4 regions of the Mesorhizobium sp. DCY119 genome follow, and region 2 is predicted to be linked to each of the others. Evidence: predicted binding sites of a transcription regulator. Region 2 holds the regulator's gene; each other region holds the start of a gene.
What was found. The regulator LexA, encoded in region 2, represses DNA repair genes until DNA is damaged. The targets are predictions, from matches to a motif close to TGTTCNNNNTGTGTTCNG.
Positions count from the first base shown of each region.

Region 1: a site for LexA is predicted at 1,813-1,830, ahead of recA (recombinase RecA). Genes of this name have one in related genera too.
Region 3: a site for LexA is predicted at 1,969-1,986, ahead of ssb (single-stranded DNA-binding protein). Genes of this name have one in related genera too.
Region 4: a site for LexA is predicted at 1,859-1,876, ahead of DZG07_RS18565 (2'-5' RNA ligase family protein). Genes of this name have one in related genera too.

Region 1 is NZ_CP031834.1:2,600,059-2,604,268, reverse strand. Features, by position in the region: gene alaS (alanine--tRNA ligase) at 1-400, opposite strand, end outside; gene recA (recombinase RecA) at 594-1,688, opposite strand; gene DZG07_RS12580 (PfkB family carbohydrate kinase) at 1,974-2,840, shown strand; gene DZG07_RS12575 (TfoX/Sxy family protein) at 2,810-3,133, opposite strand; gene DZG07_RS12570 (GFA family protein) at 3,249-3,746, shown strand; gene sufA (Fe-S cluster assembly scaffold SufA) at 3,752-4,141, opposite strand.
Region 2 is NZ_CP031834.1:2,963,017-2,967,226, forward strand. Features, by position in the region: gene moaC (cyclic pyranopterin monophosphate synthase MoaC) at 1-233, shown strand, start outside; gene glp (gephyrin-like molybdotransferase Glp) at 234-1,439, shown strand; gene lexA (transcriptional repressor LexA) at 1,613-2,332, shown strand; gene DZG07_RS14440 (hypothetical protein) at 2,353-2,961, opposite strand; gene DZG07_RS14445 (hypothetical protein) at 2,946-3,410, opposite strand; gene gltX (glutamate--tRNA ligase) at 3,606-4,210, shown strand, end outside.
Region 3 is NZ_CP031834.1:2,820,091-2,824,300, reverse strand. Features, by position in the region: gene gyrA (DNA gyrase subunit A) at 1-343, opposite strand, end outside; gene DZG07_RS13765 (MarC family protein) at 598-1,230, shown strand; gene ssb (single-stranded DNA-binding protein) at 1,326-1,853, opposite strand; gene DZG07_RS13755 (dual specificity protein phosphatase family protein) at 2,064-2,654, opposite strand; gene uvrA (excinuclease ABC subunit UvrA) at 3,483-4,210, shown strand, end outside.
Region 4 is NZ_CP031834.1:3,815,247-3,819,456, reverse strand. Features, by position in the region: gene DZG07_RS18580 (SRPBCC domain-containing protein) at 1-481, shown strand, start outside; gene DZG07_RS18585 (metalloregulator ArsR/SmtB family transcription factor) at 1-2, shown strand, start outside; gene DZG07_RS18575 (thioredoxin family protein) at 564-1,337, shown strand; gene DZG07_RS18570 (GFA family protein) at 1,384-1,797, shown strand; gene DZG07_RS18565 (2'-5' RNA ligase family protein) at 1,920-2,501, shown strand; gene DZG07_RS18560 (ArsC family reductase) at 2,532-2,885, shown strand; gene DZG07_RS18555 (aminopeptidase) at 2,956-4,209, opposite strand.

The DNA.
Region 1 (4,210 bases), 360 kb from region 2:
CATCCGTGTGGTAGACGGTGACGAGCAGCTTATCCTTGGAGAGTCCGAAGTCCTTCGTGATCAAATTCCAGGCGAGCTCGATCGCACGCTCCTTGAAATAGTCGCCGAAGGAAAAGTTGCCGAGCATCTCGAAGAAGGTGAGATGGCGCGCGGTATAGCCGACATTGTCGAGGTCGTTATGCTTGCCGCCGGCGCGCACGCTCTTCTGGGCGGTCGTGGCGCGCGAATAGGAACGCGTCTCCAGACCGGTGAACACATTCTTGAACTGAACCATGCCGGCATTGACGAACATGAGCGTTGGGTCGTTGCGCGGCACGAGCGGGCTCGATGGAACGACCTCGTGCCCGTTCTTTCGGAAATAGTCGAGAAAAGTCGACCGGATTTCGTTTACGCCACTCATGTCTTTGCCTTTGTGAGAATTCCGCCCGTGCTGAAGGCGGAAAATGGACATGGCCTTTTAGCCTTCGCACCCACCCCTGTCCAGAACGCCAAAGTACCGTAAATCCGCATCCGCGAAAGGTTACTTCCGCTCAAAATAAAACCGCCGGCACAAAGGCCGGCGGCTTGTCGAAACAACTGAAGCGCAAAGCAGCCTATGCTTCGTTGGCTTCGCCAGCATCATCCTCGAAATCGGCTTCCGGTCCACCCTCAAGGAATTTCTCGGCGATCAATCCTGCATTCTGCCTCAAGAGCAGTTCGATCTCGCGAGCGGTATCGGGATTGTCGCGCAGAAACAGCTTTGCGTTTTCACGGCCCTGACCAAGACGCTGCGAATTGTAGGAGAACCAGGCGCCCGACTTTTCGACCACGCCGGCCTTCACGCCGAGATCGACAAGCTCGCCGGTCTTGGAAACGCCCTCACCATACATGATATCGAACTCGACCACCTTGAAGGGCGGCGCCAGCTTGTTCTTCACCACCTTGACGCGGGTCTGGTTGCCGACGACCTCGTCGCGATCCTTGACCGAGCCGATGCGGCGAATGTCGAGGCGAACTGAAGCATAGAACTTCAACGCGTTACCGCCGGTCGTCGTCTCGGGCGAACCGAACATCACGCCGATCTTCATGCGGATCTGGTTGATGAAGATGACCATCGTGTTGGAACGCGAGATGGAAGCCGTAAGCTTGCGCAGCGCCTGGCTCATCAGGCGCGCCTGCAGACCTGGCAGGGAATCGCCCATCTCGCCTTCGATTTCGGCCCGCGGCGTGAGTGCCGCAACAGAATCGACAACCAGAACATCGACAGCACCCGACCGCACCAGCGTGTCGCAAATCTCCAGGGCCTGCTCACCGGTATCCGGCTGCGAGATCAGGAGATTTTCGAGATCGACCCCAAGCTTGCGGGCATAGACCGGATCAAGGGCATGCTCGGCATCAACGAATGCGCAAATGCCACCCTTCTTCTGCGCCTCGGCAACCGTATGCAGCGCCATCGTCGTCTTGCCCGAGCTTTCCGGACCGTAGATTTCGATAATGCGGCCGCGCGGCAGGCCGCCGACACCGAGTGCGATATCCAGACCGAGAGAGCCGGTCGAAACCGTCTCTATCTCGACGATCTTCTCATTTGCGCCGAGGCGCATGATCGAACCTTTTCCGAAAGCGCGCTCGATCTGCGACAGCGCGGCATCCAGAGCCTTTGATTTGTCCACCGTTTTGTCCTCTACAAGCCGCAACGAATTCTGAGCCATGATACATTACCCCTTGGACGTCAATGAAAGGCCGGGCAACCCGGTTTTGTCATCAACATGTACCTCTTTTGTTCTCATTTGGCAAGAGGCCTCAAGTGGTTGATAAGTAACATATTTCCACACATGTTCTATTTTTGTACTATAGAGCCGCACAAATGGCTGCGATTGCGTTCGCGCGCTTGCGTGCCTGACGCGCAGCCTTGGCGATTCGCTGCTGCGGATTGTCCAAAGCCCGTGCCCGCGCGATAAGCTCGCCACCGGGTTTTCATTTTAACAGGATGCGCGATGAAGTCTTCCAGAATTCTGGCCATAGGCGGCGCGCATATAGTCCGGCATGGCCAGGCCACCGACTCATTCGCACAGGGCGAATTCAATCCCGGCGTGATGCGCGAAGTTGTCAGCGGCGACGCGTTCAATGCCGCGCGCATGGCTGTGCAGCTTGGCGGCTCCGCTTCGCTGATCTCGATCAGGGGTGGAGATATTGCGGGCGAAACGGTATCCCGCGCCATTGCCGCAGAAGGCATTGAAGACCTTTCCGTGGTTTTCCTGGACCGCAAGACACCGAGCCGCACGGTCTTGCTGGACAGCGACCACCGCCTCATTGCCGGGCTCGACGACACGGCGCTTTACGACCTCGTCTTTCCGAAACAGATGCGGCGCTCGAAGATGCGGGAGGTGTTGGCACGGTCCGACGCAATTGTCTGCGACGCGGACCTGCCCGCCGCTGCCCTCGAAAGGCTGGCTGTGCTCGCCGCCGGCAAGCCACTGTTCGCGATGGCGGCATGTTCGACCAAGATCCTGCGCTTTGCGAATCTTCTGCCCCAACTCGCATGCCTTTACACGAAGCGCGAAGGCGCCGTTGCGCTTTCAAGCGGTGGCACGCAGGACGAGATTGCATCGACTGTGGAGAGGCTGCGCGAACGCGGCCTCGCATGCGGCATCATCATGGAAGACGATGGAACAACTGTCGGTTTCGACCGGGAAACGCTCTTTTCGATCCGATCGCTCGATCCCGAGTATTCGCTCGAGACATTGGCAGGAGCCACCATAGTCGCTCTGATGCGCGGGCTGCCGATGCGCGAGGCGCTCTCTGGAATAGGTGCAGTTCGCGAAGCGGGCACTCACTTGCCAGCGCGCAAGCCCGCCTCATAGGCCCTGCGTGCCCAGACCGTCATCTCTTCGGGATCATCAAGGGCGTCTTCAGGGATGCTCCAGTAAGGCATGGCGACCGTCTTGCCGTGCCTCGATCCGGTGTAGGTCCATTGCGTGCAGCCGGCAGCCTCGAAATCGAGGGCGCTTTGTGCATCCGCCTTCAGCCGGAATTCGCCACGGATTTCGACGGCGATGATGACGCCATCGAAATAGACGCCCTTGCCGCCAAACAAACGGCGGATCGAAACCGGCCCAAGCCCGTCGAAAAGTTCGCGAATGCGTTCATCGTCCATGGCGCGATCATGTCATGCGGCCCGGCACTTGTCATGACGGCAACCAAAGCTCTGCTGACAGGTTTTAATGCCTGAACATGATATGCCGAAGCGATCTATTTCCAGGAGTTGCCCAATGCCCGTTCTGCTCAAAGGCTCGTGCCACTGCGGTGCCGTTCATTTCGAAGTCGAGAGCCATACCCCTGCCCCCTACCAACTCTGCTACTGCTCGATCTGCCGCAAACAGCAGGGCGGCGGCGGTTATGCCATCAATCTCGGCGCTGACAATGAAACGATGAAGGTTACAGGCAAGCGCCACATCGGCGTCTATCGTGCCAGGATCGAGGATGACGAGCATCCGGTCTGTGAGATTTCCAGCGGGGAGCGCAATTTCTGCAAGAAGTGCGGATCAACCCTGTGGCTCTACGATCCAACATGGCCGGAGCTTGTCCACCCCTTCGCGTCAGTGATCGACACCGACCTGCCCACCCCGCCACAGCGCACGCACCTGATGCTGAAATACAAGGCGAACTGGGTTGAGCCGAATATCGCCAAGGGTGACAAGACATTCGACGTCTATCCCGAGGAGTCGATCGCCGATTGGCACAAAAGGACCGGTATGTGGGTTGATTAGAGCGCTCAGGCAGCGCCGGCTGATGCTCTCGCCTCGGCAAGCTGCTTGAGATCGGCGGGCTTCAGTTCAACCGATTCGCCGCAGCCGCAGGCCGAACTCTGGTTCGGATTGGTGAAGGTGAAGCCGGTGCGAAGCTGCGTCACTTCGAAATCCATCACCGTGCCGAAAAGGAAAAGCGCTGCTTCCGGCGCAACATAGACATGGGCGCCGTCACGCTCGATGTGATCGTCCTTGGGGTTCGGCTCGGTCACCAGATCGACCGTATATTCCATACCCGCACAGCCGCCCTTCTTGATGCCGAGGCGAATGCCCTGCGCACCTTCACGGGTCGCCACGATCTCGTTGACGCGAGAAGCGGCCTTTTCGGTCATGCTTATGACGGCAAAGCGTCCCATTTCGTTCTCCATGCCCATGCAGGTTCAAGGCCTGCCGGATACACTATAGATGGTCGATCGAAGTCCGGT
Region 2 (4,210 bases):
AGGTTTCGGTCGACATCGAAGCTGACGATTCCCTGCCCGGCCTGCGCGTGACCGCACTTGCCCGCGTCACCGGCAAGACCGGTGTCGAAATGGAAGCGCTGACGGCGGCTTCCGTCGCCTGCCTGACCATCTACGACATGGCCAAGGCCGTCGATCGCGGCATGGTCATTTCCGGCATCAGGCTGGTCCAGAAGACCGGCGGCAAATCCGGCGACTACCGGGTGGACGCATAGATGGCACTCCTTCCGGTCGCCGAGGCCCTACAGCGACTGCTAGATGGCGCCGGTCCCGGCAACGCGGAATCCGTAGCGTTGGCCGAGGCTGCCGAGCGCGTGCTGGCCGAACCTGTACGAGCGCTGCGCACGCAACCGCCGTTCGACGCATCGGCCATGGATGGATATGCGGTGCGCAGTGCTGACGTCGCCAATGTCCCGGCAACGCTGCACGTTATCGGCGAAGCTCCGGCTGGGCGGCGCTTTGCCGGCAAAGTAGAGCCGGGTCAGGCCGTCCGCATCTTCACGGGAGCGCCGATGCCGGATGGTGTCGATACCATCGTCATTCAGGAGAACACCCGAAAGCTCGATGGCAGAACCGTAGAGGTCACCGAAACGGTGGATGCCGGTCGCCACATAAGGCGCCGGGGCCTCGATTTTTCCACAGGCGACCTGCTGCTGGACAAAGGCAGGGTCCTGGACGCGGGTGCGCTTTCGCTTGCAGCCTCGGCCAACCACCCTCGCCTTCCCGTCGTGAAAAAGCCGCTGCTGGCGATCATCGCCACCGGCGACGAGCTTTTGCCGCCGGGCAGCGAACCAGGCCCCGACCAGATCATCGCCTCGAACAGCTTCGGCGTGGCAGCGATCGCCGAATCGGTTGGCGCAAGGGTGCTCGACCTCGGCATCGCGCCCGATCGCAAGGAGGCCATCGCGGCGCTGATCAAGCGAGCCATGGAGGCCGGCGCAGACGTGATCGTGACTCTGGGCGGCGCATCCGTCGGCGATCACGACTTCATCCACGACGTTTTGACCAGCGAAGGCGTAAAGCTCGATTTCTGGAAGATCGCTATGCGGCCCGGCAAGCCGCTGATGTTCGGCCGACTCGGGCACACCCGCTGCATCGGCTTGCCCGGAAATCCGGTGGCGAGTCTTGTCTGCTCGCATCTGTTCCTGAAGCCGCTGCTGTCGCGACTTGGCGGGCGGCACCATGTGTCTGATATCCATGAGGCTTTCCTCGGCGCAGCAATGCAGGCCAACGATCTGCGCCAGGATTATGTGCGCGCCGTTCTTCGAGACGACGATGCCGGGCTCGTAGCGACGCCGTTCGAGATCCAGGATTCCTCAATGCTGAGGACATTCACCGAGGCCAATGCGTTGATCATCCGCGAACCTTTTGCGCCGGCGGCCGAGGCTGGTGCGCCATGCACCGTCCTGAGGATTCGCTAGGTCAGGCCTATCGATCGGCACATATCCGATCGACTGGTTCCAATATCGGCGCGTTCGCGTATTGTTTCCAGTACCTTAAGATATTCATTAAAATTTAAACGGTTGCAGAACACAAATGGAACAGATAGTGTTTGTTCTGGTTTTGTTTTTGGTTTGATTCTTCGGGGGTGGCCATGCTGACGCGCAAGCAACACGAGCTTCTAATGTTCATCCACGAGAGGATGAAAGAAGCGGGAATCCCGCCTTCCTTCGATGAAATGAAGGAAGCGCTCGATCTGGCATCGAAATCCGGCATCCACAGGTTGATCACTGCTCTTGAAGAGCGCGGGTTCATTCGCCGGCTACCGAATCGCGCTCGCGCACTCGAAGTTCTCCGCCTGCCCGACTCCATGGCCCCCGGGCTGGCACCGCAGCGCGCGAAATTCTCGCCGAGCGTCATCGAGGGCAGCCTAGGTCGACGCCCCCCGGAACCTGCGCGCGGCCCTGTAGCCGGGAATGATGATGTCGGCTCCGCCGTTTCGATCCCCGTAATGGGCCGGATCGCTGCCGGTGTGCCGATCGAAGCCATCCAGCACAAGACGCATTCAATCTCCGTGCCGCCGGAGATGATCATGGGCGGCGAGCACTATGCGCTTGAAGTCAAAGGCGATTCGATGATCGAGGCCGGTATTTTTGACGGCGACACGGTGATCATCCGCAATGCCAATACGGCAAACCCCGGCGAAATCGTCGTTGCGCTGGTAGATGAAGAGGAAGCCACGCTCAAGCGCTTCCGCCGCAAGGGCGCTTCCATTGCGCTGGAAGCCGCCAATCCAGCCTATGAAACGCGGATTTTCGGACCTGACCGTGTGAAGGTCCAGGGCAAGCTGGTGGGATTGATCCGGCGTTATTGACGACACGCGGCAGCGCCTGACTATGGTTTGGCGCTTCGCGAATTTGAGTATCTCGACTTTTTTAACTGATTGTTCGCCGGCTTACTTTCTCTCCGCTGATAAGGCGGCAGTCCTCTCGCCTCTCGAGAAAATGCTCGTTGTGTATGCCAGGGGCGGTATGGTTGTGTCAGCGCGAAACGAATTTCGGCACGACGATCCGAAATGTCGCCATAGAGATAGACGGCGGCGCTGCCGAACTTGGCCAGTTCGCGCTTGGTGACAACCAGCGGGACGGCGTCTTCGCAGACATCCTCGGCAGTCGCGTCGTCGATCACGATGAGGCTGGCATAGTCGCACGCGCGTCGCGCGGAACGCCAATCGGCAGCGTGAGCGATGATTGCGCCCGATCTGTGCGTCGCCAGACACAGACCGTTATGGCAATCGAAACCAGCAGCGAGCGAGTTCACCGGCTTTTCGCGAGATTGTCCCGACGAAACGGCCGTATCGCTTGATGCAAGGTCGGCCGCTTCAATTTCCGCGGAATCATCGAAGGACGCGTCGGTTGGTGAATTACGGCGCCCAGCCCGGCTCGACCTTTTCTTGCCGGCATCATTGATCGTATCGACCGGCTTGATCAGATATTCCGACAACAGCGCCCGCTTCCAGTTTTCGATGGTGAATTCGTTCGGCCGACGACGCAGATCAACACCCCCACCGCCGCAAAACGGAACAACTGTTGATGCGAAGGCAGCAGCAAAAGCAAAGCTGACAGGACGGCGCTGCCACCAAACATCGGCAGGAAATCCGGCTCAGCCTCGAGCCCGTAATAGATGATGGCACCGAGCGCCAGAAACACCGGAACGAGAAGAAACGGCGTGCCGCGCTCAAGTTCCAGGACGATTGCCGACGCGAAGGAGCGCGTGGCGCGTGCGCGCGACGGGACAACCTGAAGCTTCTTGCGCCAGGCTGCCGGCAGAAGCGGCGGTCGAGATTTCCAAGGTGCCAGCGGTGTCGGAGCCGGTTCGGCTGATGGTAATCGCGAGGGAGGCGAAACAAGCGGCGCGTCGAGCGGATAGGCAAATTGCGCCCGCTCGCTCACCTCGCCTGTGGATGTCTCGCGCGCCATCCAGGTTTCCCCAATTCGGGGCCTGGCCGGCGCGCGCGCACCTCGCGCCGTTCTCGGCTTGCCCCTGCCCCTTGCACCCCTGACCAGCCATGCTACATGAACGCTACCAAATTGCCATGCGTGCCATCTTCGGCTCTCGCCGGCCCGTCCCTGCCTTCTGGAAATCCTATGTCCGACACAGTCATTACCCGCTTCGCCCCCTCGCCCACCGGCTATTTGCATATCGGCGGCGCCCGCACGGCCCTGTTCAACTGGCTCTATGCGCGCCACACCGGCGGCACGATGCTGCTGCGCATCGAAGATACCGACCGCGAGCGTTCCACGGATGCGGCGACCGCAGCTATCCTGGACGGCCTTGCCTGGCTCGGTCTGCACTGGGAAGGCGAGCCGGTATCGCAGTTCGAGCGCGCGCCGCGCCACCGCGAGGTAGCGGAGGAACTGGTGCGCGCCGGCAAAGCCTATTATTGCTACGCCTCGCCCGAGGAGCTTACGGAAATGCGCGAAAAGGCCCGCGCCGAGGGCCGCCCGCCGCGCTACGACGGCCGCTGGCGCGACCGCGATCCTTCCGAGGCACCGGCCGGGGTGAAGGGTGCGATCCGCATCAAGGCGCCTGCCGAAGGCGAGACGATCGTGCGCGACCGCGTGCAGGGCGATGTTCGCTTTCCCAACAAGGATCTCGACGATTTCATCATCCTCCGCTCGGACGGCAACCCTACCTACATGCACGCAGTCGTGGTCGACGACCACGATATGGGCGTCACCCATATCATCCG
Region 3 (4,210 bases), 140 kb from region 2:
CCTGCCCGTCGATCAGCGGAACGCGCAGCGACCAATCCTGCGCCATGCGAACCAAGGCGTCATAGATCGAGGCGTCGCCGTGGGGATGGTATTTACCCATGACGTCGGCGACCGGGCGCGCCGACTTCACATATTTGCGGTTCCAGTGGTAGCCGCTTTCATGGGCGGCAAAAAGGATACGCCGGTGAACCGGCTTCAGCCCGTCGCGAACGTCCGGAAGCGCACGACTGACGATGACGCTCATCGCATAGTCGAGATAGGAACGCTGCATCTCCTCGATGATCGAGATAGGCTCGATATCGGAGGGGCCGCCGGGTCCACCCGGTAATTTCTGGTCGGTCAAATCGGATCACTTAAACTAGGAGAATCACTGCCCTCTTATATAGGAACGATACCGATTTCACCAATACCGAGCGCTTTTTTCCAGAACTGTTTTTCGCCACAAATTCAAATGGATACCGGAGATTCGGGCAATCCTGCGACACCATGTCGAAAATATGCCTCCCAAGAAATCAGGAGGCCTTTGCCCTGATCTTGCCGTGAGGGGACTGGCGCGCGGAAAGCCGGCAATGTAGCCTGCCTGCAGGAGGACACGGAATGCCGAATTTCGACAGTGTTTTCAACGCCTTCGTGACGCTCCTGGTGACCATCGATCCGCCCGGGCTGGCGCCGATCTTCCTGGCGGTCACGCGCGGGATGACACGCGCGCAGCGCAGTCAGGTTTCGATCCGCGCCAGCGTCATCGGCTTCGGCGTCATGGCGCTGTTTGCCGTCGCCGGCGCGTCGATCCTGTCGGTGTTCGGCATTACCCTGCCCGCCTTCCGCGTCGCAGGCGGTTTCCTGTTGTTTTTCATTGCCTTCGAGATGGTTTTCGAGAAACGGCAGGACCGCAAGGAGAAGATTTCGGACGTAGCGATCACCAAGGATCACATCCACAACATTGCGGCATTTCCGCTGGCGATCCCGCTGATCGCGGGGCCAGGCGCCATCTCGGCGACGGTGCTGCTGTCAGGCTCATTTCCGGGGTGGGCCGCGCAGGCAGCACTGGTCGGCATCATCTTCCTGTGCCTTGCCCTCACCTACCTCGTTTTCATCCTGGCGGAGCGCATCGACGGCCTGCTTGGCCAGACCGGCCGTTCGATCCTGACGCGACTTCTCGGCGTCATCCTGGCGGCACTGGCCGTCCAGTTCGTTGCCGATGGCATCAAGGCAATGGTGGCGGCAGGCTGATCGATTTCAAAGGCAGCCGTAAAGACTATCGGCAAAGTCTTTCTAGACAGAAAACGGGTTCGCGGGAGCGTTGAACGCCCCCGCGAAAAAGTCACTCAGAACGGGATTTCGTCGTCGAGATCGCGTGACGAACCACCGCCACCGCCGCCTCGGTTTCCACCACCGCCGCCACCGCCACGGTTGAAATCATCGTTCGGGCCGGACTGGCCGAAATCCGATCCACGGCCACCGCCGCCGCCATAGCTCACCTGCCCGCCGTCGCCGCCCTGCCCGCGCGCGTCGAGCATCTGCAATTCGCCGCGGAACTTCTGCAGCACGATTTCGGTCGTGTAGCGCTCATTGCCGGTCTGGTCCGTCCATTTGCGGGTCTGCAACTGACCCTCGACATAGACCTTCATGCCCTTCTTCAGATACTGCTCGGCGACCTTGGCGAGGTTGTCATTGAAGATGACGATATTGTGCCACTCGGTCTTTTCCTTGCGCTCGCCGGAATTCTTGTCGCGCCAGCTTTCGGAGGTGGCGACACGAATGTTGACGACCGGCTCACCCGAGTTCAACCGCCTGATTTCCGGATCCGCGCCGAGATTACCAACCAGAATGACTTTATTGACGCTACCCGCCATGACACCGCTCCGCGCTTATCCTAACAAAATCGGCAAATTTGCCGGTACACCTTAGCCCATAGACACCATCCCGGCCACAACGGGGATGAAATTCAGGCTCTGTCCACAAGTTGTTTGTTCTCATTTTGTTCTATACAGCAATTCACCGTATTTCAAGCGCCGCCATCCGATTTCACGTCTTTTTCAACCGAAAGCCGCAATTATCGAAACTTAGCTGCTGGGTTGAGCGGATGCGGCACCAAATGCCTCCAAAGTCAGGTCCATGGCGTAGGTACGGCTGAAAGGCATCGAAAAATGCCCGTACCTGATTGAAAGCTGGCGCGCCGCCTCTTTGATATCTACACCGCTGACCGCGGCCAGATAGAGCGCCGAAACCAATCCGCTGCGATCAGCGCCCGACTGACAATGAACGAGCAGCGGTTTCCTCGCCTGGCGCATTATCGCAACAAGCCTGGCGATCTCCTTGCTGTCCATCTCGGTGATCGAACTGACGCGAAAATCGATCTGCTTGATCCCGAGCTTCGCATTTTCCGCCTTCTCCGCTTCGTACCATGCGAACCCATCATGCGGCCCCCTAAGGTTGATGACGGACTTTACGCCGTATTTATCGGCGTATTCTTGCAGCTGGCGCGGCGTCGGCTGCGCTGCGCGATAGAGTTCGCCGGGCACGACCGTATGGAAATTTCCGGAAAGCTGCAGATCGCAAAGGAATGCACCAAGCGCCAACAGAGGCAGTGCGAGAGCCGCCGCAATCCAGGCACCCGCCCGCACAGGCACTGACCGCTTCCCAAACACCGTCATACTCAAGGCCTCGCGAAACCGGGCGATGCCTCGTCTTGATGAAAAAGGACGTCGGCATTGGCGAGCGCCATTTCCTCAGCGATTGCGGCAAATCGCGGTTAGCCGTGAGGCGGCACGGCGGCGGAGATTTGTTATTGTGGCGTCAAACTGCGTTTTCGACGGGATGTCTGTCGGGATCATGAAAACAGCCTCGCCGCTCATTCAAGAGCGGTCGAGGCTTTGATGACATTTTTGCCAACTGCCGGGAGTGTTTTACCGGCTTTGCTTTCGGATGCTACGCGGCTTCAGCCAACGATCCGACTAGTGGTCTCTGATTTTCTTTTTTGGGGACGGCAGGTCACAGTCTGCCGGGCAAGCCCGGGCACTTATGCCTGGCGCGGCTCCGCGCATTTGCAGAGCCATTTGGGACTGTCAGGTGGGGTCATACCTCGCTCCTCTGTCAGTTTCTCCAAAGTCTTCCAAAGCGCTTATTCGCTGGTTTGCGGCGTCTCGCAAACCGCCTACCGGCTGCGAAGAACATCGAAGGATGCTCGGCTCCAGATGACATAGGAAGTCTGCTCCTTCGATTTTTCGGCGTCAACCGCGCGAAGCCTTGCCGGCAAAAATGTGATCGGCCTGTAACAAAGCCATATGGCTTATGCACAATATGTCAGGAGCGTGTTCGGCCTTTGTTCTTTTCGCTTGCTCCCCGCGGGCAAAGGCGGCTAAACCCTGCTGACGGAGAGGGTTGGGCGTCCCTCGACAGAGCGGCAAAAATACCTACATGACGGGATGGCCGGACAGACGGGCCAATCCAACAGTTTTCTTGAATTGAGGCGGCGGACCGGCATGGCCGATCATAAATATCTTTCCATTCGCGGTGCGCGCGAACACAATCTGAAAAACATCGATCTCGACCTTCCCCGGGATTCGTTGATCGTCATGACCGGCCTCTCAGGCTCGGGCAAGTCGTCGCTGGCGTTCGACACGATCTATGCCGAGGGCCAGCGCCGCTATGTCGAGAGCCTTTCGGCCTATGCGCGTCAGTTCCTCGAGATGATGCAGAAGCCGGATGTCGACCAGATCGACGGTCTGTCTCCAGCTATCTCGATCGAGCAGAAGACGACCTCGCGCAATCCGCGCTCGACGGTCGGAACCGTCACCGAAATCTACGACTATATGCGTCTGCTGTTCGCGCGCGTCGGCGTTCCCTATTCGCCGGCGACGGGTCTGCCAATCGAGAGCCAGACGGTTTCGCAAATGGTCGACCGCGTGCTGGCGCTGGAAGAAGGCACGCGCCTGTTCATCATGGCGCCGATGGTGCGCGGCCGTAAGGGCGAGTACCGCAAGGAACTGGCCGAGCTGCTGAAGAAGGGTTTTCAGCGCGTCAAGGTCGATGGCGTCTTCTACGAGATCGCCGATGTTCCGGCACTGGACAAGAAGTACAAGCACGACATCGATGTCGTGGTCGACCGCGTCGTCGTGCGCGGCGATCTGGCAACGCGCCTGGCAGATTCCATCGAGACGGCGCTGAAGCTCGCCGATGGGCTGGCCGTCGCCGAATTCGCCGACAAACC
Region 4 (4,210 bases), 850 kb from region 2:
GAACGACGCTGCATTGAAATCCGGCACGCAAGAGATTGTGGTCGACGAGGTCTTTCCGCATGCTCCGCAGACCATCTGGAAAGCGCTGACAACCGGCGATCTGATCGCCCGCTGGATGATGGAGCCGACGGGGTTCGAGCCCGTGGAGGGCAGGCACTTCACGTTTCAGACGACGCCGGCAGGCAGGTGGGATGGTGTCATTCGCTGCCAGGTGCTGGAGGTGGTGCCGAACGAGCGCCTCGCCTACGCCTGGAAAGGCGGAGATGACGGAAACGTCGGATATGGTTCGCGGTTGGACACGGTCGTCACATTTATCCTGTCCAGGGTCGACAACGGAACCCGCCTTCGCCTTGTCCACTCCGGCTTCGTCACGCCGAAGAATGACACGGCTTTCAACAATATGAGCCAAGGCTGGCCGAAGTGCTTCCAAAGGCTGGATGTCATGGCTGCAGAACAGGTTTCTTCGAAAAAGCTGCACTGACGCATATCGAAGACCTGACCGCATTGGAGATTGGCGAGGGGATCGAACTGGAAAGAGGCATCTCGACAAGAGGAGGTTGACCATGCCGCATCAAGTCGTTTCGCGAGACCAGTGGCTGAAGGCCCGGGTAGCACTGCTCAAGGAGGAAAAGGAGCTGACGCGGCACAGTGACACGCTGGCGCAGCAGCGGCAGGAACTGCCTTGGGTTCGGATCGACAAGCAATACAGCTTCGAGACCGATGAAGGGAATGCCACGCTGGCAGACCTCTTCAAAGGACGCTCGCAGCTTCTCATGTACCACTTCATGTTCGGACCGGACTACAAGGCGGGGTGCCCTTCCTGTTCCGCGATTGCGGATGGATTTAATGGTGTCTTCGTCCACCTGGAAAACCACGACGTCGCGTTTTGGGCGGTGTCGCGGGCGCCGCTCGCAAAGCTGCAGGTCTATAAGCGGCGGATGGGCTGGACGTTTCCCTGGGCATCCTCGTTCAGCAGCGACTTCAACGCCGATTTCAATGTCTGGTTCACCGAGGAGCAGCAGAGCGAAGGCGGTATCGAATACAACTATGAGCGCGAGGCGCCGTTGCCTGTCGCCGTGATACCCTCGCGTACGACGCCGGACGGCGCCACTATCTTCGCGACCATGTCCGGAACCGACACTGCCACATACACACGAGAGAGACCGGGCCTAAGCGCGTTCGTGCTCGAGGACGGCCGCGTCTACCACACCTATTCCGCCTATGCGCGCGGGCTGGATGGCCTATGGGGCACGTACCAGTGGCTCGACCGCGCACCCAAAGGGCGCAACGAACAGGGCGTCTGGTGGCGGCGCCACGACGAGTACGAAAAGGGCTGAGCGAAGTTTTCTCGGCCCGCAACCACTTCACAGCAGGAGAAAAGACGTGAGCAAGCCTTACACCGGCGGATGCGCCTGCGGCGCGATCCGATATGAGATTTCTGCCGAACCAATCATGATGAACGACTGCCAGTGTCGCCAGTGTCAGCATGACAGTGGCACCGGGCACCAATCCCACCTGACCTTCAACGGCGCGCCCGTGAAGGTGGAGGGCGAAGCGACCCATTGGAACATGGTGGGCGAGGGCGGAACCGTCAAAGCGCGCGCCTTCTGCCCCACCTGCGGTTCACCTGTCTACATAACCTTTCCAGACATGCCTGATCTTTTCATCGTCAGCGCTGCCAGCCTCGACGATCCAGGCCGATACAAACCGCAAATGGTTTTCTGGGCTGCCGGCGGTCATGCGTGGGACCACCTCGATCCAGCTCTGCCAAGATTCGACAGGATGCCTCCAAGGTGAATGCAGTCTGATCTGGCGGGCGTGGGTTCTGAGCACATTCCCGAATCATTTTTGTTGCGAATGTTCTTGTTTTGTTCTAGATGTCAACCCAGAAGGATGAGGGCATTCCAGGGAGGTATGCCATGCAGAAGCGATTTGATTTCATGGAGGAAAATATCCCGCTGCGAAGGCATCCGGATCGCGTATTCTTCACCGTCTTCCTGGGCGGGATGGCGAAGGCGCTAGTCGAGAAAATCGGAAATCATATCAAGAGCTTGTATGGTATCAGCGCGCAATTGCGTCCACTTGATCATCTGCACGTTTCGCTGCAACATGTCGGCGATTTTCCTCGGCTGAAGAGCAAGTATATCTGGGCTGCATGCCGGGCCGCAGAGGCCGTGTCGGGCAAGCCTTTCACAGTTTCTCTGGATCGAGCGATGTCCTTCACCGGCCGCCGCCCGGGTAAGTGTCCTTTTGTGCTCTGTGGCGACGGAAACGCTGCAACATTCGAGCTTCACCAGCGCCTTGCTGTTGCGATGCGAAAGAACGGCCTGAAGGCGGGGTTCGAGTTCACCCCGCATATGACGCTGTTCTATGCACCAATTTCCGTTCCGATGTGTCCGATCGAGCCCGTCAGTTTCGAGGTCAATGAGTTCTTCCTCATCCACAGCAAACTGGGCCAGACCAAATATGAAACACTCGGCAGATGGCCTTTGCGCGGGTAAAACGTCTTGGCGCAATAGGAGAGGCTGGAATTGACCGTCACCATCTACGGCATCAAGAACTGCGACACGATGAAGAAGGCCCGCACATGGCTGGAGAGCCACGGAGTCGAGTATCAGTTTCATGACTACAAGACCGAGGGGCTTGACCGCGCGCAGCTGGCGAGTTGGTGCAAGGGACTCGGCTGGGAGGTGCTGCTGAACCGCGCCGGCACCACGTTCCGGGCGCTTGCCGAGGGCGATAAGCAGGATCTCGACACCGAGAAAGCAATGGCGTTGATGCTGGCGCAGCCTTCCATGGTCAAGCGCCCTGTGCTCGATGTCAGCGGGAAATTGCTCGTCGGTTTCAAGCCGGAACGTTACGCGGAAATGTTCTCCACAAAATAGCCGGCCCGATGCCGGACAAGGCATTGCGCCGCGCACCTCGTGAGCGCGCGGCGCAATTCGGCTAAAATGCTCAGGCCCACTCGCCGGCGCGCATGACCGGTTCGGTGCTGCCGTCCTTGTTGACGCCGTCGATGTCGATCTTGCCGGAGCCGATCATCCAGTCGATGTGGATCAGGCTCGAATTGCCGCCGCGCGCGGCGACTTCCTGCGGCGACAGGTTGCTGTCGTTGAAGCAGGTGGAATAGCACTGGCCGAGCGCGATGTGGCTGGCGGCATTCTCGTCGAACAGCGTGTTGTAGAACAGGAGCCCGCTCTGCGAGATCGGCGAGGAATGTGGCACCAGCGCCACTTCACCGAGACGGCGCGCACCTTCGTCCGTATCGAGAACCTTGCCGAGCACGTCCGCGCCCTTTGAGGCGTTCGCGTCGACAATGCGGCCTTCCTCGAATCGCACTGAAATATTGTCGATCAGCGTGCCCTGATAGGAGAGCGGCTTGGTGCTGCTGACATGACCCTCGACGCGGCGGGCATGCGGCGTGGTGAAAACTTCCTCGGTCGGGATGTTCGGGTTGCAGGTGATGCCGTTCTTCGCGGTCTCGGCGCCGCCGTTCCATTTGTGGCCGTCGGCAAGGCCGATGGTGAGATCGGTGCCGGGGCCTGTGTAATGCAGAGCATGGAAAGCCTTGCCGTTCAGCCAGGCTGTGCGGCGGGCAAGGGCTGCATTGTGGTCCTTCCAGGCGCTTACCGGATCGTCCGAATTCACCCGCGAGGCGGAAAAGATCGCGTCGGCAAGCTTGGCGACGGCAACATCTTCCTGGTCGTTGGGAAAAACCAGTTTTGCCCAGGCGGTGTTCGGGTAGGCGACGATGTTCCAGTTGATGTCGAAGCCGGTGATCTTTTCCAGCGCCGGCCGGTAAGCCATAGAGGTGGCCTTGTTGGCGCGCGAAACCTTTGCCGGGTCCTGCGAGGCAAGCAGCATCGGGTTGTCGCCGCGCACCGCAAGCCGTGCAGCACCGCCGGCGAAAGCCTTGGCCATGCCGTCATAGAGCCAGCCATCGGCCTTGTCGAAACTGGCGTCAGGCGCGTGGCGGTAGCGGGCCAGCGTCAGCTCATCGTCCGAGAAGATCGGCGTCACGATGCCGGCGCCCGCCTTGTAGGCGTGCTCGACGATACGCCGCACGAAACCAAGCGCCGAAGTCGGAGCCGTCATCACGAGGTCCTGCCCGGGCTGCAGTTGCAGGCCGATCTTGATGGCCACTTCCGCCAGGCGGTCGAGTTTGACGGGATCGATGGCAGCGTCAATCGCGCTGATATGCGAGGTCATG